Regions from separate parts of the Marinobacterium marisflavi genome, predicted to be linked through region 1. Evidence: predicted binding sites of a transcription regulator. Region 1 holds the regulator's gene; the other holds the start of a gene.
What was found. The regulator sigma-54, encoded in region 1, starts transcription at its own class of promoters, with help from an activator protein. The targets are predictions, from matches to a motif close to TGGCACNNNNNTTGCTNT.

Region 2: AC1WNR_RS12800 (nitrate- and nitrite sensing domain-containing protein) is a predicted target of sigma-54. The motif match lies at 1,611-1,628, and genes of this name have one in related genera.

What each region holds. Positions count from the first base shown of each region.
Region 1 is NZ_OZ457898.1:1,084,349-1,087,995, reverse strand. It holds gene lptC (LPS export ABC transporter periplasmic protein LptC) at 1-389, shown strand, start outside; gene lptA (lipopolysaccharide transport periplasmic protein LptA) at 367-882, shown strand; gene lptB (LPS export ABC transporter ATP-binding protein) at 879-1,604, shown strand; gene AC1WNR_RS05355 (RNA polymerase factor sigma-54) at 1,637-3,196, shown strand; gene hpf (ribosome hibernation-promoting factor, HPF/YfiA family) at 3,254-3,544, shown strand; gene AC1WNR_RS05345 (PTS sugar transporter subunit IIA) at 3,560-3,647, shown strand, end outside.
Region 2 is NZ_OZ457898.1:2,596,201-2,599,847, forward strand. It holds gene nirB (nitrite reductase large subunit NirB) at 1-30, opposite strand, end outside; gene AC1WNR_RS12800 (nitrate- and nitrite sensing domain-containing protein) at 332-1,582, opposite strand; gene cobA (uroporphyrinogen-III C-methyltransferase) at 1,776-2,627, shown strand; gene AC1WNR_RS12810 (transglycosylase SLT domain-containing protein) at 2,736-3,353, opposite strand; gene AC1WNR_RS12815 (ketopantoate reductase family protein) at 3,421-3,647, opposite strand, start outside.

The DNA.
Region 1 (3,647 bases):
TCACTGATGCGCAGACGATTACCCATTTCGAGGGGCGGCGCGAAAGCGAACTGACACGCCCCTACTCTGTCGGTTTCAAGCCATCGCAAGAGGTTACGCACACCTTGAGTGCGATGCGAGCAACCTATCAGGACGATAACAGCCGCCTAGACCTTGCGGAACAGGTGGAGCTTCACCATAATCCAGAGACAGATCAGGCTGTTGCAATGTTCACGCCAAGCCTGACCTATTTCCCGAATAGCGAGCTGGCGGTCACTGAAGACCCTGTAGAGATCACCAGTAGCTCGGGTGAAACGCGGGCAATTGGTATGGAGTTTTATACTGCCGAGAACCGCATGGAACTGTTATCAACAGTAAGGGGCAACTATGTTGCAACTGAAAACCGTTAAACTCTCTACCGCTGCCCTTCTCGGCTGTTTGTGCGCCAGCAGTTTCGCACTTGAGAGCGATCGCGACCAGCCGATCTACGTGGCAGCTGACCGCGCCAGTATCGACGACAATACGGGCATCACTGTCTACACCGGCAATGTTGATATAACCCAAGGCAGCATGATCCTGCGAGGCGATCGCGTTGAGTTGCGTCGTGATGCCGAAGGCAATGTGGATCAGATCATCTCAGATGGCACACCTGCCTATTTTGAGCAGCAGCCCTCTGAGGAGCAGGCCGTCACCGTCGCGACGGGCGATAAGCTCGATTACGGGGTCGGCACGCAGTTACTGAAGATTATCGGTGACGCCAAGGTAACCCAGGCCGGCGATGAGTTTACCGGTGCTCGTATCAATTACGATATGCAGAAAGCTCTGGTAGACGCCTTCAGTGACAGCAAATCCGACAAACGTGTTCGCATGGTCATTCAGCCACGCAGTGATTCGGGTTCATGATCAGACTGGAAGCTAACGCTCTGGCTAAAGCTTACCGCGGCCGTGAAGTGATCAAAGATGTCTCACTCAGCGTTGAGCAAGGCGAGATTATCGGGCTGCTTGGTCCCAATGGTGCTGGGAAAACCACCTGTTTCTACATGATCGTCGGTCTAATTTCTGCTGATCGAGGTGCCATACGACTCCAGCAGGATGACATCACTCGCCTACCCATACATCAGCGCGCCCGCTTGGGCGTCGGCTATCTGCCACAAGAAGCTTCCGTGTTTCGCAAGCTAAGTGTCTACGATAATCTAATGGCCATTCTGGAGACACGCAAAGATCTGACTCAGGCGCAGCGTGAAGAGAAGGCTCAAGCACTACTTGAAGAGTTCCATATCACCCATATACGCGACTCCAAAGGGATGGTGCTCTCTGGCGGTGAACGCCGACGTGTGGAGATAGCCCGTGCGTTGGCCAATGATCCGAAATTTATCTTACTAGATGAACCTTTTGCCGGCGTCGATCCAATTTCAGTCAGCGACATAAAACAGACAATTCGCCACCTGAAAGATCGCGGCATCGGTGTACTAATTACCGACCACAACGTGCGCGAGACTCTCGATATCTGTGAACGCGCCTATATTGTAAGTGAGGGACGCATTCTCGCTGAGGGCAACGCTGAGGCGATATTAGCCAATCCGCAGGTGCGTCAGGCATATTTAGGGGACGAGTTTAGGCTGTAATTGTCCTGGCTCGTTTAAGTGAATAAAGAATTATGAAACAGTCTCTTCAGCTAAAAATAGGCCAGTCATTAACGATGACGCCTCAGCTTCAGCAAGCGATCCGCCTGCTGCAGCTCTCCACACTGGAGCTACAGACTGAGATACAGAATGCGCTTGAATCCAATCCGCTGCTTGAAGTAGCTGAGGAGGATGAGGGCGACGTCCAAACGAATTCCAGCGAATCAGAATCAGTAGCCAGCAGTGACTCTGCCGAAGTCAGTACGCAAGCCAGTGACGAAATTGACTCCTCCGCAGAGAGCGAGCTGAGCAGCAATGACTGGGATGATCAGCCGGACTCTAGTCAAACCGATAGCGACTGGAATGAGGGGATACCCGATGAGCTGGCGACAGATAGCTCATGGGACGACACTTACCAAACCAGCACCACCACAAGCACGGCAACGCGCGACGATGACTGGACGCCCGGCGATAACGACACGCTGCAAGACACGCTGCAAGATCACCTAAGCTGGCAGCTCAACTTGACTCGTATGAGCGAGTTGGATCGTTTTATCGCTGAGGCTTTCATTGATGCTATCGACGGCGACGGCTACCTGACAACCGACTGCGGCGATATTCTGCTGCAGTGTCAGGAGCAGTACCCTGAAGAGTTCATGGATGTCGAGATGGACGAAGTCGAGGCGGTGTTGCACCGACTACAGCAGTTCGACCCTCCTGGGGTCGCTGCACGCGACCTGAGCGAGTGCCTGACGATTCAGCTCAAACAGCTCTCTCCTGATACCCCTCTGCGCCCAGAGGCGTTGAGATTGTGCCGTGATTATCTGGCGCTTTTGGGCAACCGCGACTATAAATCAATTATGCGTCGGATGCGGATTAAGGAAGATAGCCTTCAAGCCGTTATTGAACTAATTCAAACACTTAACCCACACCCCGGCTCGATTATCACCGAGAATGCGGCCGAGTATGTCATTCCTGATGTGCTGGTACGTAAAGTACAAGGGGATTGGGTGGTCAGCTTAAATAGCGAAGTGTCGCCAGAACTCCGAATCAACGATCAGTATGCGGACTTGATCAAGCGCGGTGATACCAGCGCACAGAACCAGTACCTACGCGATAACCTTCAAGAGGCGCGTTGGTTCCTGAAGAGTTTACAGAGTCGTAACGAAACCCTGCTGAAAGTCGCCTCACAGATTGTTGCCAAACAGATCGGCTTCTTGGAGCGCGGTGATGAGGGGATGGTACCGCTGGTTTTGCATGACATCGCTGAGGCGGTAGAGATGCACGAATCAACGATCTCACGTGTCACTACGCAGAAGTACATGCATACGCCACGCGGCGTCTTCGAACTGAAGTACTTCTTCTCTAGCCACATCAGCACAGTCGATGGCGGTTCGGCTTCATCGACAGCCATCCGCGCTGTCATCCGTAAGCTGGTCGATGATGAAGATAGCCGTAAGCCCCTGAGCGATAGCAAGATAGCCAAAATACTTGAAGATCAAGGTTTCAATGTAGCCAGACGGACAATTGCAAAGTATCGTGAGGTATTGAACATACCACCGTCAAATGAACGCAAACGACTGGTTTCGCAATAGATTTTTTGAGGCAGGGCGGGCCTCTACCCTATTCCGCCCGGTACGAGGAGAAGTCATATGCAAATTAACATCACCGGACATCATGTAGAGCTGACTGAAAGCATGAGCGAATACGTGCGTACCAAATTTGACAAACTAGAGCGCCACTTCGACAACATCCAGAGTGCTCAGGTTACCCTTAGCGTGGAGAAGCAGGGTCAGAAAGCTGAGGCCGATATTCATTTGGCCGGCGGTCAGGTTGTCGCCTCACATGAGCACGATGATATGTATGCCGCGATTGATGCGATGGTGGACAAACTTGACCGCCAGATCATCAAGCACAAAGAGAAAATGAAATCACACAAATAAGTGAAGTAATAGACAATGCAACTTGGAGAACTGCTAATCAGTTCAGCGACCCAACAGGGTGCTGACATTGCTAGCAAAAAGCGTGTCTTAGAGGTGGCCAGCG
Region 2 (3,647 bases), 1.5 Mb from region 1:
CATACCGTTTCCGACGACTACTACTCTCATACTGCACCTCTTACTTTGCGAAAAAAAAACGCCCACAGAAGCTGACTCTCATCAGTCTCTGTGGACGCCTTTGTCCGGGGCCCGAGTTCAACGGGCTATGTCATTTAGGTTTCGCTTCGCTGCTCACCTATTTACCTAATAGCCTCGATTTAGCAACGCTCGTGCCAGACCAACCTAAACCCCTGTATCTACTGCATTTTCATCAGTTAAGCGCTTTTTTAACTTACGAGAGTTGCCGCATTTCTGCTCCAGTTTGCGCCGCTAAATCGCTCACTTGCACCAGAGTAGTGCAATTGGATTTTTACTTTTCCACCTGTTTTGCCATGGCCTCCAGCACTCTCGCCGCCACATCCGCGACCGAACGACCTGAGCCCATCGCACTTTTCTGCAACTGACGATATGCAGCATCGTCGTCGAGCTTCATCTGCTGTTTGAGAATCTCTTTTGCTCGCTCGATCAGCTTACGCTCCTGCAGAGCTGTGCGCGCCCGCGTCAAATCGACCTGCAGTTGCTGGATCTGAGCGTTCTGTTCGCTAATAAGCTGATAGAGCGACCCTTGGGTACCAACAATCGCCGCATCATTGGCTGATGTCTGTGACAACGGATCTACAGGTTTACTCGGGATCAGCTCTTGCAGATGCCTCTCAATCTTCACTTTAGAGCGTTGCGCATCATCGATCTGCATCCGGCACTCGGCGTCAAGTAGCTGAATCGCTTTTGCCTCAAGCAAGGCTAACTGATCAATATACTCCGTTGCTTTGTCATACCAGGCCTCTGCAATTGCCGGATCGATACTCTGCCCCTTGCACAGTTGCGTGCGCAGCCCTCGCAGTTGTGTCATCTCACTAAAAAGCGAGCTAGCCTCTATCTGCTGCCAACTGGTAAGCAGCTCTTGGGCAGCACTTTGCTGAAAAATTGCGATCATCTGAGCCGTGTCAGATTGATTGCGCGCTAAGCGCTGGCACAACCGCTCTACGAAATTACCGCGGGCAAAACCAATCGCTGTCCAGGCGCGCTCCTGACCCGCTAGCTCCTTCACCTGAATTAGATGAACCAGAGCGATCATTGCACGGGCGGTTTTGGGCTCCCGAGCGGTTTCGGCTAGATCGAAGATCAGTGTCAGTATTTGTTGGATGAGGTGGTTATACCCCAGCGTAGCGTCGAGTGGCTGTAGCTTCATCGCCTGAATTTCAGTGCGGTGATGCGCCAGCGTGGATAGAGATAGCATCAACTGAGCTAGCGATGCCAAAAGCTTGGGCTCCTTCGCTAGTCTGCCCGAGTCAGTTGAATCCGAAATTTGCGCGCAGAACCGCTCCAACTCCTTATCAGCCAGTTTCAACTGAGCCTCGCGCTCCGCCCGCTTACGCGCGCCTTCACTAACCAACCAGATATTAGTCAGTCCACGTTCGCGCTGCAGTTGATGAATCAGGTTACAGGCGGCGCTAAGCCACTCCAAGTTAGACTCAAGCTCTTTCAGATTGGCAATTGCCGCATCCTTTGCAGCCAGAAGGTGCTGTTCAGCAGAGTTTAGATATCCGTTCATGTCAGCCATTTAAGTTCTATCGTCGAATAGTGCATCCACTGCAAAGCACGTTCCAACATCAATGCTGTTTTCAGTTTCGGCACGCCCTTTGCTAACACAGTAGTAACAATCTATTTAGGTGTTCAGCTGGCAAAGCTGAACATCGGGCAATGAAGCCCAGCACTCCCTAACGGAGCGCTGGGCTTTTTTATTGGAGTTTCCCATGTCAGCACTCAGTCTGAATCGCTACGCACGCACCCTGAATGATTCCAACAAATCTGCACGAAACACGCTTTTTAGCGGATTTAAACGCCTATTTAGCAACAAATCGGGGCGCGTAGATCTGGTGGGTGCAGGTCCTGGCGATCCGGAGTTGCTCACACGTAAAGCTTGGCGCTTAATGCTGGAGGCCGATGTTATCGTCTACGATGCCCTCGTCAGCCAGGCAATGTTAGCCGAGCTTCCGGACTCTATTCGGCAGATATATGTCGGTAAGCGAGCGGGGCAACACTCATCCAGTCAGGCTGAAATCTGCACCCTTATAGTGCACCTGGCAAAGCAGGGCCATAAAGTAGTGCGCCTCAAAGGCGGTGACCCACTGGTTTTTGGCCGCCTAGGTGAGGAGTTAGATGCGCTTTTGGCAGCTGACATCCCCTACTCCGTTGTTCCAGGCATCACATCGGCATCTGGAACTGCAGCTAACCTGGGTTTCTCACTTACAGAGCGGGAGATTGCCCCGCGCCTTCGCTTGGTAACAGCCCAATTTAGCCGCGAGAGAACTCACAACTGGCGGGAGCTGGCTCAATCTGGCGAAACGCTTGTCTTCTATATGGGGCTCTCAAAGGTGGCACAGATCAGCGCAGGCCTACTGGGGGCCGGCCTGCCAAGCGAGCATCCGGTTTTGCTGGTAGAGAACGGTACACTGCCGGAACAGCGTACGGTAAAGACCTCTCTCGCACAAATGGCCCAGGCTGTGGAGAAGCACCAGCTTAAAGCACCGACACTCATCTACATTGGCGAGGTGGTAAATCAGCGCCCGCTTCTCACAGACAAGACGACGGTAATCGCTCAGTAAACTGAGTTCTGGATGATTCGCCTGTAGGAGCGCACTTAACGTGCACGATTGTTGCTCTCGGTCTCTCATCGCGCAGCAAGCTGCGCTCATAAACGGGATTGGAACTGCCTAAAAAGGCCACCACCAAGATGAGGAGCCCAGGCTGCTTTTACAGTTTTTCAACTGTGCGCCGTACATCTGCGCGTTGCGCTCAACCTTTTTCGCCACACCAATCAACCACTGCTTCTTGTTGTAGCTCTTCTTTTTCCAGCCGCCGTGGCCCTCATGATAGGCCAGATATTGGTTATAGGCATCCCACTTGGAGATTCCCAGCGTGCGCTGCGAAATACTTGTGTACCAACCCATAAAATCGACTGCATCTGCGTAATTCTCGCGACTAGCAAACCAGCGACCGGTCTTATCCTTGTACCAATCCCAGGTGCTATCTTTAACCTGCGCGTAGCCGTAGGCGCTGGAGATACGCCACCACATCGGGATACCCAAGAGTGTATCGCGTGGCGGAGCGGCATCATGCTTGAAGCTGGACTCCTGGCGCATGATGGCTAGCTGAACCTGAATGGGTAGCCCGTAACGCTTCTCCACATCCAGTGAAGCATCAAACCAGTCTGGCTTCTCCTGGAAGATATAGCAGGCATTCTCAACATTAGAGGGCGGACTGGTAGCACAGCCCACTAGCAACAATGTCCCTAATAAAAACCCTAAAGCTCTCATGAAACCCATATCCATGTGGGTCGCCTCTTGAGGCGACAATTAACCAATATATAGTCGGCTTGAAAGCCGACCTACTTTTGATTCAACTAGAGGGCTGAGTGACCCAGAACGCTTTGGAGGCCTGCCGCGCGAGAACTAAACCGTAAATCAACTCATTACGCGGCACGCTGATATTGTGGCGTGCAGCGGCTGCAACAATATAGCCGTTGAGTGACTCTATCTCTGTCTCGCGATCAGCTCGCACATCCTGCAGCATGGAGGGCTGATGGTAAGTGTGCTCCTGCGCTGCGAAGTCAATCATGGTATGCA